Regions from separate parts of the Brevibacillus sp. AY1 genome, predicted to be linked through region 1. Evidence: a T-box and tRNA genes for the amino acid it is inferred to sense, from the RefSeq annotation. Region 1 holds a T-box; the other holds one or more tRNA genes.
The links. A T-box is a leader RNA that pairs with one kind of tRNA and senses whether it is charged. The one in region 1 lies ahead of serS (serine--tRNA ligase), so its partner is inferred to be a tRNA-Ser.
Positions count from the first base shown of each region.

Region 2: it encodes a tRNA-Ser, which carries the amino acid that the T-box ahead of serS (serine--tRNA ligase) is inferred to sense. The anticodon was not compared.

Region 1 covers NZ_JAFLPN010000043.1:19,474-27,842, reverse strand. Annotated here, with positions in the region: gene guaB (IMP dehydrogenase) at 1-948, shown strand, start outside; gene JZI27_RS21660 (D-alanyl-D-alanine carboxypeptidase family protein) at 1,149-2,447, shown strand; gene pdxS (pyridoxal 5'-phosphate synthase lyase subunit PdxS) at 2,556-3,440, shown strand; gene pdxT (pyridoxal 5'-phosphate synthase glutaminase subunit PdxT) at 3,451-4,023, shown strand; T-box leader at 4,118-4,335, shown strand; gene serS (serine--tRNA ligase) at 4,389-5,669, shown strand; gene aceB (malate synthase A) at 6,086-7,690, shown strand; gene aceA (isocitrate lyase) at 7,720-8,369, shown strand, end outside.
Region 2 covers NZ_JAFLPN010000001.1:200,317-208,685, reverse strand. Annotated here, with positions in the region: gene JZI27_RS01100 (acyl-CoA synthetase) at 1-425, opposite strand, end outside; gene JZI27_RS01095 (MBL fold metallo-hydrolase) at 780-1,727, opposite strand; gene JZI27_RS01090 (aminotransferase-like domain-containing protein) at 1,753-2,934, opposite strand; tRNA gene JZI27_RS01085 (tRNA-Ser) at 3,109-3,197, opposite strand; gene JZI27_RS01080 (aldehyde dehydrogenase family protein) at 3,317-4,735, opposite strand; gene JZI27_RS01075 (peptidase) at 4,789-6,060, opposite strand; gene JZI27_RS01070 (3-oxoacid CoA-transferase subunit B) at 6,128-6,805, opposite strand; gene JZI27_RS01065 (3-oxoacid CoA-transferase subunit A) at 6,787-7,479, opposite strand; gene JZI27_RS01060 (aspartate aminotransferase family protein) at 7,494-8,369, opposite strand, start outside.

The DNA of each region.
Region 1 (8,369 bases):
GCAGAAGCCATTTTGCAGAAGCATAAAATCGAAAAGCTTCCTCTGGTGGACGAGAACAATATCCTCCGTGGACTGATTACGATTAAGGATATTGAGAAAAACATCCAGTACCCGCATGCAGCGAAGGATCTGCAAGGACGTCTGTTGTGCGGTGCTGCTGTCGGCGTATCGGCGGACACATTTCAACGTGCAGAGGCATTGGTAAAAGCAGGCGTTGATGTACTCGTCATCGATACCGCTCATGGTCATTCCAAGGGAGTTATTGATACGGTGAAAGAGATCAGAAAACGCTACCCGGAACTGACCATTGTGGCAGGAAACGTAGCGACAGGACAAGCTACGCGCGATCTGATCGAAGCAGGTGCTTCAGTAGTCAAAGTGGGCATTGGCCCTGGCTCGATTTGTACGACTCGTGTAGTGGCAGGAATCGGTGTGCCGCAAATCACAGCCATCAACGACTGTGCCAAAGTCGCGCACGAGTATAATATTCCAATTATTGCCGACGGCGGCATTAAATACTCAGGTGATTTGCCAAAAGCGATCGGTGCGGGTGCATCTGCGATCATGATTGGCAGTTTGTTTGCAGGAACCGAAGAAAGTCCTGGCGAATTTGAAATTTATCAAGGTCGTCGTTTCAAGGTCTATCGAGGTATGGGATCGATTGGCGCGATGAAAGCCGGAAGTAAAGACCGTTATTTCCAAGAAAATGAACAAAAGCTGGTCCCTGAAGGAATTGAAGGACGTGTACCGTATAAAGGTCCACTAGCAGAGGTAACCTATCAGCTTATTGGGGGATTGCGTGCTGGTATGGGATATTGTGGCACCAAAACCATCCAGGAACTGATCGAGAATGCCCAATTCATCCGTATCACAGGAGCTGGCTTGCGCGAGAGCCACCCACATGATGTACAAATCACCAAAGAAGCTCCTAACTATTCCATATCCTAGAATTTGGTTCTATGGACCTACTCCCCCTTTTTCTTGCAGAGAAAGGGGGTTTTTACTAGCTTTTGGAGTGGAGAAACAGGTCTCACAAGCTTCAATCACGCATGCTTCCTATGGTACACTTACAGTTGTGTGTATGGTCAGCAATGTCAACCAATTCAACCAAGACAAAATCGACAGAAGTGGGAGAGTGAAAGATGGCGATGAAACAAAAAACATGGACAAGACGATTAATGAGTCTATACCTTTCTGTCGCTGTATTTGTTACAGCTATGGTAGGAATGACAGCAACAGCAGAGGCAGCACCTGCGAATTTGGATTTGGCTGCAAATTCTGCGATTCTCGTAGAGGAATCAACGGGTAGAGTGCTTTATAGCAAAAACCCGGACCAGCCTCTCCCTCCTGCTAGCATGAGTAAGATGATGACAGAGTACCTGATTCAAGAAGCAGTGCAGCAGAAGAAAATCAGCTGGGACGATCAAGTCCCTGTTAGCGAATATGCGTTTTACGTTGCAAAGATTTCAGATGCTTCTGGTGTTTATTTGAACGCTGGAGAATCATTTACAGTCAGAGAATTGTATGAAGCAATGGCCATTGTTTCTGCGAACGATGCAACCGTGTTGTTGGCAGAAAAAGTAGCAGGTAGTGAACCGAATTTCGTTCAGATGATGAACAAGAAAGCAGCGGAACTGGGAATGAAAAACACCTCGTTCGTTACTTCTAGTGGTTTGCCTGCAAATGAATTAGGTCCTTACTCGGTGGACACAGAGCAAACAGAAAACCTGATGTCTGCACGTGATTCCGCCATTCTTGCCCGTGCCCTGATCCGGGATTTCCCACAAGCGTTGGAAGTGTCTAAGGTTCCCCGGTTTACTTTCCGTACAGGTACTCCACAAGAATTGAAAAAGGCTAACTACAACTGGATGCTGCCAGGCCTGAACAGCTTTTATGATGGCGTCGACGGTTTGAAAACGGGCTATACAGCAGCTGCACAGTACTGCTTTACGGGTACTGCTTCCAAAGACGGTATGCGTCTGATCAGCGTTGTTATGGGAACCGAAAGTAATACAAAACGCTTTGCCGAAACGAAGAAAATGTACGATTACGGCTTTAGCAATTACAAAGTAACCAAACAAATGGACAAGGGTGCTGTGGTGACCGGTTTTGATACTGCACCACTCAAAAATGGCGTTGAGTTGACTGTACCGGTTGTAACAGGTAACGAAGTAAAAGTACTCACCAAAATTGGGACAGAACCAAAATTTACACCAACCGTTTCCTTCTCTGAGCTATCTGCCCCCATTGCGAAGGACCAGGTAGTCGGAAAATTAGTTTTGAATGAAGAAGGTGTGAAAGAGTCGGATTATCTACAGGCCGAAGACATGCAGAAGGCATCCTACGATGTTGTAGCTGCTCAGGAAGTGGAAGAAGCGAGCTGGATTCGCCTGTTTTTCCGCAGTATCATCCAATTTTTCAGCGGCTTGTTCAGTAGTGGAAAATAAATAAAGTGTTGTTTCCCTCTGCGCTTTGGTTTACAATGAGCGTAACTCAACCATAACACCACATAACAGTTGTGATGTTATTACTTTTATGACGTAGGGGGAAATAGCATGGTACAAGTAGGAACGGACCGCGTGAAAAAGGGAATGGCAGAAATGCAAAAAGGCGGCGTCATCATGGACGTCGTGAATGCAGAACAGGCAAAAATTGCGGAAGCAGCTGGTGCTGTAGCTGTTATGGCATTGGAGCGTGTTCCTTCCGACATTCGTGCTGCGGGCGGTGTAGCGCGTATGGCTGACTTGAGCATCGTCGAGGATGTGCTGAAAGCTGTTTCGATACCTGTCATGGCAAAAGCCCGTATTGGTCATTTTGTGGAAGCGCGTGTTTTGGAGTCTTTGGGCGTAGACTACCTCGATGAGAGCGAAGTACTGACCCCAGCAGACGACTTGTACCATATTAATAAAAAGGATTTTACTGTTCCGTTTGTATGTGGTGCCCGTGATCTGGGTGAAGCGCTGCGCCGAATCGGTGAAGGTGCATCCATGATCCGTACCAAAGGGGAGCCAGGTACAGGGAACATCGTAGAAGCTGTTCGTCACATGCGCACGATGATGGCGCAAATCCGCAAAGTACAAGCGATGTCCTACGATGAATTGATGGCAGAAGCGAAAAATCTGGGAGCGCCATATGACCTGCTGGAGTATGTGCACAAGAACGGAAAGCTTCCAGTCGTCAACTTTGCCGCTGGTGGAGTCGCTACACCTGCAGACGCAGCGTTGATGATGCAGCTCGGATCCGATGGTGTGTTTGTAGGATCTGGAATCTTCAAATCGGAAAATCCAGAGAAATTTGCCCGTGCAATCGTAGAGGCAACCACTCACTACACCGATTACGAACTGATTGCTCGTGTATCGAAAGGCTTGGGAAGCCCGATGCAAGGAATCGAAATCTCCAAAATCCGTGAAGCAGACCGCATGCAAGAGCGCGGCTGGTAAGGTGATCGCGATGAAAATAGGCGTACTTGCCCTGCAAGGTGCAGTAGTCGAACATCTACGTTTACTCGAAGCTGTGGGAGCTACAGCCGTTGCTGTTAAAAAGGTAGAGGAGCTCCACGACCTGGACGGCCTGGTGATTCCCGGTGGAGAAAGCACGACGATCAGCAAGCTCATGCACCAATACGGATGGATGGAAGCGATTCGTGCGTTTGGAGAAGCGGGAAAGCCGATCTTCGGTACATGCGCAGGCGCGATCCTGTTGGCCAAACAAATAGAAGGACAGCAGGAAGCACACCTCGGTTTGATGGATATCAAGGTAGCGCGCAATGCCTTTGGTCGGCAAAAAGACAGCTTTGAAGTCAACTTGCCCGTAGCGGGAGTTGCTGCTGATTATCCAGCGGTGTTTATCCGGGCTCCCTACCTGATGGAGGTAGGAGAAGCTGGTCAGGTATTGGCAAAGTACGAGGATAAAATCGTTGCAGCGCGTGTCGGACAATATCTGGCAGCAGCCTTTCATCCCGAATTGACCGAGGATACGCGCTTGCACAAGTATTTTCTCGATATGGTGAAGGAATCAAAATAGGTTTCATACTCCGAATCGTGGTAGACAGCGACTCTTTACACAGGTATAGAACCTGTAGTACAGTTAACAATAGAAGTTAGAAGTTGTTAAATGTGCAAACACGCTGATGAGAACAAGTACTCCGCAAGGTCTGGTCTAGAGAGTCGGTGGGTGGTGCAAACCGATCCAGCATGCGAAGGAATCCATCTCGGAGTGACAAGGATGAACTTGTCCGGAACCGTCCCGTTACGACGGAAGAGTGGACAGATGTTTTGGGTACGATGCATCTGTCAACGAGGGTGGCAACGCGGGTATACAACACTCGTCCCTTACCAGGGGACGGGTGTTTTTTGTTTTTATTTGAAGTTGATTTGGAGGGATTCGAAATGTTGGACGTAAAAGTTTTACGACAAGACCTGGAGGAAGTTAAGCGCCGTTTGTCCGCTCGTAATGAAGATATCTCCGCTCTGGATCAGTTTGCCGAAGTGGATGAGAAGCGCCGCCAAGTGATTCAAGAAGCCGAAACCTTGAAAAATAAAAGAAACACGGTCTCCGAGCAGGTCGCGGTAATGAAACGCAACAAGGAAAATGCTGATAGCCTGATCGCTGAAATGAAGGAAGTAAACGAGCGCATCAAGGTTCTGGACGAAGAATTGCGTCAGCTGGATGAGCAGCAGGAAGAAATCCTGCTCAGTCTGCCCAACCTGCCACATGAGAGCACACCAATTGGTACTTCTGAAGACGATAACGTCGTAGCCTGGACATGGGGCGAGCCTCGTGATTTTGGCTTTGAAGCCAAAGCACACTGGGATCTGGCTACACAAGCTGGCATTCTCGATTTTGAAACTGCAGCCAAAGTAACAGGCAGTCGTTTTGTTTTTTACAAAGGCTTGGGAGCGCGTTTGGAGCGTGCATTGATCAGCTTCATGCTCGATCTGCATACCACGGAGCACGGATATGAGGAAATTCTTCCGCCCTACATCGTCAATCGTGCCAGCATGACAGGGACCGGACAATTGCCCAAGTTTGAAGAGGATGCATTCAAACTGGATGGACCTGACTATTTCCTGATTCCAACAGCGGAGGTGCCTGTCACCAACATGCACCGTGATGAAATCCTCGACGGAGCTGATTTGCCGCTCTATTATGCCGCATATAGTGCATGTTTCCGTTCGGAAGCGGGCTCTGCAGGTCGTGATACTCGCGGTCTGATCCGTCAGCACCAGTTTAACAAAGTAGAGATGGTGAAGTTCGTCAAACCCGAGGATTCCTATGACGAATTGGATAAGCTGGTGAAGAACGCGGAGAAGGTATTGCAGCTCTTGGGCCTGCCTTATCGTGTATTGAGCATGTGCACAGGCGATCTCGGTTTCACTGCTGCGAAAAAATTCGATTTGGAAGTATGGATTCCAAGCAACAACACGTATCGCGAAATTTCGTCTTGCTCCAACTTTGAGGCTTTCCAAGCACGTCGCGCTAACATTCGTTTCCGCCGCGATACCAAGAGCAAGCCAGAATTCGTTCATACCTTGAACGGTTCGGGTTTGGCGATTGGCCGTACGGTAGCTGCGATTCTGGAAAACTACCAGGAAGCAGATGGGTCCATTACGATCCCAGAAGTATTGCGTCCGTATATGGGTGGCTTGGAGAAAATCGCCCCGAAATAAGCGTTGTCAAATAAAACAAACAGCTCTGATCCATTTGGAACAGAGCTGTTTTCTTTTGTACTAGTACAGTTGTGAAAATTTAAAAATTGTTGTTGCACTGTTATATTCTCTGTTATATAATAACTTCAAAAGTTGAGAATATTGTTTTAATACAGAAATAGGAGGAATGGGGAATGAATTGCTACAGGTGTGATGGAAACGGTGAACAGGATTGCACACGTTGTGAAGGGGTCGGTATCGAGGCGAATGGCACGACATGTCGCCATTGTCTGGGTGACGGGCATGTTTGCTGTAGTCATTGCAGCGGTAGTGGCAGCATAGAGTAGCCCATTTTTTTTGTTTGATCTGTACTATAATAACTGATTGATTTATCATCTGTACCATAATAAAACGGGTAGGAAAAGGAGGGGCTTTGCTTGACTACAATACCAACGAACCCATCTCCAATGGAGATTGATGCAGAGATTCTGCCAGGGTATGAGGAAATTTTGACACCGGAAGCGCTTCAGTTCATCGTCAAGCTGGAACAAAAGTTTGGGGATCGTCGACTGGAGCTGTTAGCTAGACGCGAGGAGCGACAAGCGCAGATTGATGAAGGGGAATTGCCTGATTTTCTGCCGGAGATGGCGCATATTCGCAAAGGAGAATGGACGGTGGCACCTCTGCCGATGGATTTGTTGGATCGAAGGGTGGAGATTACCGGTCCTGCAGGCGACCGCAAAATGGTCATCAATGCCCTGAACTCCGGAGCACGTCTGTTCATGGCTGATTTTGAGGATGCCAACTCTCCTACGTGGGTGAACACGATCCAAGGCCAAATCAACATGAAGGATGCGGTAAGACGCAATATTTCCTACACCAGCCCGGAAAACAAAAAATACATGCTGAATGAGAAGATTGCTGTACTGAAGATACGCCCGCGAGGTTTGCACATGGAGGAAAAACACATCCTGCTCGATCAAAAGCCGGTTTCTGCCAGTTTCGTGGATTTTGGCCTCTATTTTTATCACAATGTTCAAGCTCTTTTGGCGAACGGGACTGCCCCGTATTTCTATTTGCCGAAGCTGGAGAGTCATTTGGAAGCTCGACTCTGGAATGATGTTTTCTTGTTTGCGCAGGAGGAATTAAATATCCCCCGGGGTACGATTCGGGCAACCGTCCTCATTGAGACCATTATGGCTGCCTTTGAAATGGATGAGATCTTGTATGAGCTGCGCGAGCACAGCGCTGGACTCAATTGCGGCCGATGGGATTACATCTTCAGCTATATCAAAAAGCTGAGAAATCAACCCGACGTGATACTGCCGGATCGTGCACAGGTGACGATGACGGTACCATTCATGAAGGCCTATACCACCTTGGCGGTAAGGACGTGCCACAAGCGAATGGCTCCTTGCATCGGCGGAATGGCCGCGCAGATTCCGGTCAAGAACGACCCGGTCAAAAATGAGGAGGCCTTGGCCAAGGTACGTGCTGACAAGGAGCGGGAAGCATACGACGGACACGACGGCACATGGGTTGCGCATCCGGGATTGGTGCCCGTCGCGATGGAGGTATTCAATCGTCTGATGCGAGAGCCCAATCAGATCTGGTACAAACGCGAGGACGTGCAAGTGTCTGCGGAGCATCTGCTGGCTGTCCCAGCTGGGGAGATTACGGAAGAAGGGGTCCGCACGAATATCAGTGTCGGCATCCAGTATATCGAGGCGTGGCTGCGCGGATCAGGAGCGGTGCCGATCCGCAATCTGATGGAGGATGCTGCGACAGCCGAAATCTCCCGCGCGCAGGTTTGGCAATGGATTCGCCATGATAAAGGAGTTTTATCGGATGGCCGCAAAATCACGATCGCGCTGGTAAAGCAGTGGACGAGTGAGGAAATGCTTCTTTTGAAGCAGGAGCTGGGTGAGGAAAAGTATCAGCATAGCCAGTTCCCGTTGGCAGGAGAGCTGTTCCTGAGACTGGTGACAGAGGATACGTTTGAAGAGTTTTTAACCATACCGGGTTATCGCTATTTAGCTTAAATATAAAAACATGGGTGGAGGAAATGAAAATGACGAAAATCAACAAGCAGGAAGCGATTCAACAAGTGGAGCAATATTGGCAAACGGAACGTTTTCAAGGAATCACGCGCAGCTATTCGGCCGAAGATGTCGTACGATTGCGTGGTACGGTGCAGGTAGAGCATACCTTGGCACGACTAGGTGCGGAAAGATTGTGGAGCTTGCTTCATACCGAACATCATATCAAGGCGCTGGGGGCATTGACCGGGAATCAAGCGATCCAGCAGGTAAAAGCAGGGTTGAAAGCAATCTACCTGAGCGGCTGGCAAGTCGCAGCTGATGCCAACCTGGCTGGACAAATGTATCCGGACCAGAGCTTGTATCCTGCCAACAGTGTGCCGCAGGTAGTTAAAAGAATTAATCAGGCTTTGCAACGGGCCGATCAGATCGATCAATCCGAGGGAGGCTCTGACACGCATTGGTTCGCACCGATCGTCGCAGATGCGGAAGCCGGATTTGGTGGACCGCTCAACGTCTTTGAGCTGATGAAAGGCATGATTGAAGCGGGTGCAGCAGGTGTTCATTTTGAGGATCAGCTGGCTTCCGAGAAAAAATGCGGACATATGGGCGGCAAGGTGCTGATCCCGACTCAGGCAGCTGTTCGCAACCTGATCTCTGCTCGATTTGCAGCCGATGTGAT
Region 2 (8,369 bases), on a different contig from region 1:
GCAGGATTAGAGATCAGAGAGAGCAGCCCCGGAGTAATCCCTGTTTGTCGAAGCGCTTCTTGGGCTACGGACAGAAATTCTGGAGCGACGAAGCACGCGTTTGCCTCGGAATGCCCCAAGATAAATGCGACATCATCCGCATTCAGCATGTAGTTGATCGGCACCATGATGACTCCTGCTTTCGCAAGGGCAAAGTTGAGGATGGCAAAATCCATAGAATTGCGAGAAATCACTGCAGCGCGGTCTCCTTTTTTCAACCCTCTGCTGATTACAGCATGCGCAGTCTGATTGACCAATTGATCCAATTCACGGTATGTAAGCACTTCTTCTTCAAATTGCAGCGCTGTCTTGTCTGGGTAGCGCCCACGACTTCTGCGAAGAATGTCCCCTAACGTATTTCGCCTTGCCCGCTGGATTTCGGTCATCTACATGCCTCCTTACTTGTATTGATTCTATTATAATCGATTGTTCGGTTTTATGTGTATATTCTGACAATAATAAGCAAAAAAAGCGGCAACCTCCTCTGCTAGGTTTGAAGCTGCCGCAGGCCCCAAGAATCAAGTCCTTAGGTACAGGATATCTCATTTGCCCTCTACCATCGACATTGAATCTGCTGGTTATAGAGGGAAGATCAGGGATTTACTCTCGAATGAGCGCGTAAAGCAGTCTGATTAATAAAATGACGACACCGCAGAGCGTTGTCGTCAAAGGATCCCCATTTGTTGCAATAGCACCAAGCGAAGATTTTGGTCTATATGTAAAGTATGGCTATTCCTTTATCATTTCTTCTTATAGTATAAAATGCCATTTGATTCGAATCCTTCTAACTCCCCTTGCCCTACCAGATAGCGCAAGTAGGCATTTGTTTCTCCCAAGATAATCCACTGATTAAAAGTGGGTAGCTCTTTCTGGAACAAGCTCTCCGCTAATTGGTAAGCAGTCTTTTCCCCTTTTGCGTGGTCCATCACAATAGCCATCCGAGCTTGGTAATGCTGGACCAATTCCTCGATGCGTTCCTGTGCGTCATGAAAAACGGGGCCATGCCCTGGCCATACTTGCGAAATCTCCATTTCCTGCATCTTCCGCAATGTAGTCAGAAACGTTGCCAGCGGATTTTCATCTCCGTACCCGTGATAGGATATATACGGGATCGTCTCTTTGGTAAAATGATCGCCTGAAATCAGAATTTTTTCGTCGGCATTGTAATAGCAGATGTGTCCCGGCGTATGTCCCGGCATGAGCATCGCTTCGAAATTCAGCTCACCGATCTGGAATTGATCTCCGGCCTCAATCCGTTCAAGCATCCGAGGGTACGGAGTGATCGGCTTTACAGAGGCTGTAGGGTTGCCTACCAGCTCGCTGACCATGGCTTCTGGCAGACCACAGCTTCGATAAAAGGTGGAAAATCCTTCCTTGCTCCAGGTAAAGCGGGACAATTGCTCCTCCCGATCACTGAGATACAAGGGGGCATTCGTCCATTCCTGCATGACCCCTGCAAATCCGAAATGATCGGCGTGGTGATGCGTGAGATAGATGCGGGAGATATCATGGCCAGGCGAGATGCCATGCTTCGTAAAAGCCGCTTCCCACGTCTCTTGAGTGACATGTCCATTAATTCCAGTGTCGACAACCACCCATTTCCCTTCTGTTCGGGCAAGATAGCAATGTACGCTGTCGTTCCAAATCGGGAGGGGGATCGATACCTGATAAATGCCAAATTGTTCCATCTCTTCTACCTTCCCATCTGCTCGTTTATTTCATCGCTTGTTGGAATGCTTCGGTCAACCGTTCCATCCCCAATTTAATTCTCTCTGGATTGGAGTTGGTGAAATTCAACCGCATCGTATTTTGACGAGGGGAATCTACATAGAACGGCGCTCCCGGAATAAAGGCAACCCCGTGAGGAACGACCTTCGTCAATAATTCCGTGGCATGAATATTCTCGTCAACCTCTAACCAGATGAACATGCCACCTTTGGGTTCAACCCATTTGCACGAATCCAGCTTTTTCAGATAATCCTGCATGACCAGCATGTGCTGGTGGTACTGCTGGCAAAGCATGCGGATGTGCCCATCCAGATCAAAATCATTGAGTAGATGATACAGCGCTTGTTGATTTAACGGGCTGGACATGAGATCTGCAGCCTCTTTGATTTGAGCCAGCACCTTCATGATTGGCTGGGGTCCTGTCACCCATCCTACACGTAAGGAAGGCACCACCGTTTTGGAAAAGGAGCTGGTATAAATCACATATTTCTTTTCCGTATCCATCGCAGCGATGGGTGTGTAGGTCTCTTCGGCATTGAACTGCAGCTCACCGTACGGATCATCTTCCAAAATCAAGGTATTGTGCTCTTCTGCCAGCTTCAGCAAGGCCACACGACGTTCATTGCTCCACACTTTTCCTTCAGGATTCGAGAAGGTTGGTACGACATAAATAAACTTCGGCTTGTATTCTTTCAGCTTTTTGGCGAGGTCCTCAGGATCCATTCCATCTTTGTCGCTTTGCACGCCGATAACCTTGGCTTCATAGGATTCGAATGCCTGAACAGCTGCCAGGAAGGTTGGGTTTTCAGTCAGCACGACATCCCCAGGGGAGAGCATGATTCTGCTGAAAAGATCGATCGATTGCTGAGAACCCGTTGTCAAAAGCACTTCTACTGGTGCTGCTTGGATGCCCTTGGCTTTCACTCGCTCGCTGATTTTTTCACGTAATGGCATAAAGCCTGAAGTCATTCCATACTGCAAGGAAGACTTGCCGGATGCAAAAACCTTATCAAAAGCCTGTTCCAGTTCAGCTTGAGGAAAGTAAGGCTCGTAAGGGAAGCCACCTGCGAAAGAAATCACGTCATTACCCTTTGCGATAATTTCAGATATCTCGCGGATTGCGGATGATTTGAACATTTTAACGCGATCTGCAAAGCGATAGTCCATGCTAGAACTCCCCTTTTGTTCATTTTATTTGTAATTGTCTGACATAGGCATGGTTTAACTGTAGAATAAATATGACGCAATGTCAATTATCTACTTGTGAACCTGACCAGGACGTCGAAAAAGACGTAAAAAAGCGAGTAGATCAGGCCTACTCGCTGTTCGTAATATTCTTTATGGCGGAGGGAGAGGGATTCGAACCCCCGTGACGTTGCCGCCTAACGGTTTTCAAGACCGCCCCGTTATGACCACTTCGGTATCCCTCCACGTTTTCAAGACAAGATTTACTATAGCACACCCGCTAGATTCCATGCAACTATTTTTCTACATTTTTCTGGCGTTGTCTGAAGCTGGCACAACGCCAGGAAAACGGAAACCTGATTCGCTATTTCTTCATCACAACAAGCTTACATTCTGTCAGCTCTTCCATCGCGTATTTGACACCTTCACGCCCCATGCCACTCTCTTTGACCCCGCCATACGGCATATGGTCTACTCGGAATGTAGGAATGTCGTTAATCATGACGCCACCTACATGAAGCTCATCAGCAGCCAGCATGGCCGTACCAAGATGGTTCGTGTAGACACCAGCCTGCAACCCATAGCGCGAATCGTTGACCAACTCGATGGCATGCTGAACAGAATCAACCGGATTGATCAGGACGACTGGACCGAACACTTCCTGACAAGATATTTTCGCATCTTCAGGAACGCCAGTCATGACCGTCGGCTGCAGCATGCGCCCTTCACATGTTCCTCCGCATTCTATTCTGGCACCCTGCAAGGCGGCTTTCTCGACCCAGGAGAGCACTCGCTGAGTCTCATTGGGATGGATCATCGCTGAATAGTCCGCATCCTCGGACAGAGAATCTCCTCCCCGAAGCCTTCGAGTTTCTGTGACAAAACGGCTGACAAACGGCTCGTACAGCTCTTTGACCACATAAATTTTCTGTACAGATATGCACACCTGTCCAGAATAGGCAAAGGCACCAAAAATACAACGGGGAATGACCTCTTCTAAATGGACATCGCGATCTACAATGACAGCAGAATTAGAACCTAGCTCCAACGTCACCCTTTTCAAGCCAGCACGATTCCGTATATCCATACCGACTGAAGGGCTTCCTGTAAAGGTAATAGCTTTTATTCGCGGGTCCTTGACAAGCAGATCACCCACGCTGCTTCCACTGCCTGTCACGATATTCAGCGCACCTGCTGGCACCCCTGCTTGCTCGGCTATCTCGGCCAAAAATAAGGCAGACAGTGGTGTCTGCGAGGCGGGCTTCAGAACTACCGTGTTTCCTGCAGCTAAGGCAGGTCCTACCTTGTGGGCGACGAGATTCATGGGAAAGTTGAAGGGCGTGATGGCTCCGATGACGCCCAAGGGCTCTCGAACCGTATACGCCACACGCCCCTCTCCCCCTACAGCAGCATCCATAGGGATTGTCTCACCGTGCAGGCGCTTCGCTTCCTCGGCTGCGAATTTGTAGGTTTGTATGGTACGAATGACCTCTCCTCTCGCTGTCTTGATGGGTTTTCCTGCTTCCAGGGCGATCATCCTCGCCGCTTCTTCCATTCTCTCACCCATCAGGATCGAGATTCTTTCCAATAGGGAGGCTCGCTGATAGGCGGGCATCCTGCGCATCAGGGGAGTTGCTTTTTGTGCTGCTGTTATCGCCTGTTCTACGAGCCTTTCATCCGCCAAGGATATTTGGGCAATCTCGTTGCCACTGTAAGGTGCGTAAAGAGGGGCATACTCAGTGGCGTACATCCACTGCCCGCCGATATAACATGCTTTTTTCACAAGCGAATCCTCCTAGCTGATTGGGCTATCGGGTCCAAACGTATCCAGTTTGCCTACAATTCTGAAACTTCGCACCACTCGATCAAGGTCAAGGCAAAAATCTCCGCACAATGGAAAATGTCATCCAGCACAATATATTCGTTGGGGTAGTGTGCAACCTGTGTGACACCAGGACCTACCACAATGGATGGCGTATCGGCCAATGCTGTCAGGAGTCCACCATCCGTTCCCCAAGGAGAGGCTTCCACTACGGCTCGCTGACCAGTCGTTGCCACAAATTGCTTATGCAGGATTTCCATCAAGGGGTGATCCTCCTCCACGGAGCCTGGTACCCAACGTGCCCCGTACCATTCCAGCTCCACAGGATTTTCAGCAAACCACGGATCGATCTCGGCAAGACCTCTCAATGCTGCTTCCATTTCCGCCTTGGCATCGTCCATCTGCTCACCCGGCGCCACGCCCATACGCCCTTCCAGCTTGACCAAATCAGCTACGGAAGACGGCCACTTGCCCCCTTCGATCACCCCGATGTTGATCGGAATCGGAATCGGCAGCTTGGCATACAAGGGGTCAGTCATCCGGTCGTTACGCTCTTTTTCCAGCTGTCCGACTGCCTGTACGACCAGCAGGCTTTTCTCAATGGCACTTACCCCTTCATAGCGGGTTCCGCCATGGGCAGAGCGTCCCTTCACCAACAGCCTGAACCACATGGACCCTTGTTGTTTCGGGAAAATTTTCATATTGGTCGGCTCAGGGATCAAAGCAGCATCTGCCTTGTAGCCGCGCAGGATAGTTGCCAGTGTGCCTGCCCCACCGCTCTCTTCTTCGACCACGCTCTGGAAGATGACATCTCCCTTCAGCTTGACGCCAAGCGCCTGCAAAACCTGGATAGCCAACAGGGATGACAAGTTTCCACCCTTCATATCTGTTGCGCCACGTCCATACAGCTTGCCATCCACGACTTCCCCGCTGAATGGAGGATGTGTCCACTGTGCTTCGTCACCCTCGGGGACGACATCGACATGTCCATTCAAAATAATCGAGCGTCCACCCCCTGTACCCTTCCAGACACCAACCACATTAGGACTTTCCTCGAATGTTAGACGAGGCGAGACAAAATAGGGATGCCGTACGAGTTCATCGCCACCCATCACCCACAGATCGACATCCAGTCCCATTCTCGCCAGTCTGCTCGCAATAGACTCCTGGATGGATTTCTCCGCGCCGGACACGCTTGCGTGGCGCACCCATTCCTGCAGCAGCGTAGTAGCCTCGTCCCGCTCTTTGCGTATCTGCTCATGGATGAGCGATTGCCATTTGGTCATTGATTCATCCTCCTGCCTATGGATTATTCGGACTTGTCCTTTTGTATTCATCCTATGCTGGACATGCCTAGCGGAAGACCGCAACATCTCCCTCGATTTTCAACTCTGCCTCTGTAGCTCCGATCACATCAGCTACACAGTACGGGTACATTACCTCACGCAAATAAAGACCGTCTGGCAAGACCTCCATCACTGCCATATCGGTTATAATCAGGTCTGCGGCATGCTGAGCTGTCAGCGGCAGAGAACAATCGCGGACGATTTTGGATCTGCCGTTCTTGTCCAGATGCGTCGTTACGACCAGCACCTTCTTCGCCTTTTGCGCAAGCTCCATGGCTCCGCCCATGCCCGGTACACGCTTTCCAGGAACGATCCAGTTGGCGATATCACCGTTTTGACTGACTTCGAGCACACCGAGAATCGTCATGTCCAACAGACCTCTGCGAATGATGGCAAATGCAGTGGCACTGTCAAAGAAGGAGGCACCTTGCGCCAGCGTGACGGGAAAACCACCAGCATTGCACAGCATCGCGTTTTCTTCTCCTTTTGCCGGACTTGGCCCTGTACCAAGAATGCCGTTCTCCGCATGGAACATCACGCGTTTCTCCGTTGGAATAAAATCAGCAACCAGCGTCGGGATTCCGATGCCGAGATTGATAATCATCCCGTCTTCGATCTCCTGGGCTGCACGACGAGCAATCCGCTCGCGATATCCTTCCGTTTCTTTTACTTCTCCCACGCCCATTGCCAATTCACCCCTTTGCTTTGCACGATATAGTTCACGAATACGCCTGGTGTTACGATCTCTTCCGGTGAAAGCTCGCCAATCTCCACGATTTCGTCCGCTTCCACAATGGTGATATCGCCCGCCATTGCCACCAGCGGATTAAAGTTACGAGCACTTGTATCAAAGACGAGATTTCCAAAGCGATCAGCTTTTTTGGCATGAACAATCGCTACTTCCGCCGTAATTGGCGTTTCCAGCAAATACTCCTTCCCGTTCAGGCTGATCTTCTGCTTGCCCTTTTCGGCAATCGTCCCTATCCCGACATCGGACAAAATACCTCCAAGCCCGACTCCACCAGCTCGCACACGCTCGGCCAGAATTCCTTGCGGGCAAAATTCTACCTCCAGCTCACCGGCAGTCATTTGAGCACCCGCGTTGGGATTGGAACCGATGTGGGAAGCAATGACCTTTTTGACTCGTTTCTCCGTCACCAGCTTCCCGATCCCGATCCAGGGAAAAGCTGTATCGTTGCTGATCAGGGTGATATCGCGAACGCCTTTGTCCAGTATGGCTTGGACAAGGGTAGGAGGATTTCCTACCCCGCCAAAACCACCTGCGAGCAGGGTCATTCCGTCGTGAAAATAGGCTGTAGCTTCTTCTAAGGATATGACTTTCTCAAATCGGGTGGTCATGATGACTCCTCCTTCTATCCGATCAAGGCTTTCTCTTGTAGCTCCTGCTGCACGGCGAGGATGGCGTCACGCAAAATATGGATCAGCTCATCGATCTCCTCAGTCGTGATCGTCAACGGTGGCGAAAGGATGATAGAATCGCCTGCAACCCCATCCAAACCCCCTATGGCTGGGTAGACGAGCAACCCTTTTTCAAATGCCTTTGCGATCACTTGTGATGCGACACCTGCCGAAAGCGGGAACGGCTCTTTGGTATCCTTGTTTTTTACGAATTCCATCCCACAGAGCAATCCAAGACCGCGTGTATCCCCGATCAGCGGAATTTCCTCTGCCAGCTGCTCCATGCGTGAAAGCAGATAAGCTCCCTGCTGGGCGGATTTTTCAATCAGCTGATGCTTCTCGACGTATTTCAACACAGCGAGGGAGACTGCCGCAGACTGCGGATTGGCGCTGTATGTGTGTCCAGCCATGATCAGACCGCTGCCCTTGCTAATTGTCTCGATGATCTCGTCTGATACGATGGTCGCCGCCATTGGCGTATAGCCGGCGCTCATCCCTTTTCCTAGGGTCATCAGGTCTGGCACTACGCCCCAGTGGTCGATCCCAAATGCTTTACCGGTACGGCCTACTCCTGTCATTACTTCATCAGCGATAAACAGCACCTCGTACTGATCACATATTTCTCGAATTCTCTGAAAATAACCATCCGGCGGCACTACTGCCCCACCGGAAGCTCCAATAATCGGTTCAGCGATAAACGCAGCAACCTGTTCGGACCCGACACGTTTTATCGCCGTCTCCAACTCATTCGCACACTGAAGTGCATAATCCTCCATACTCATGCCTTCCGGGCGACGGTAAGGATACGGTCCAGTAATCGCTGGATAATC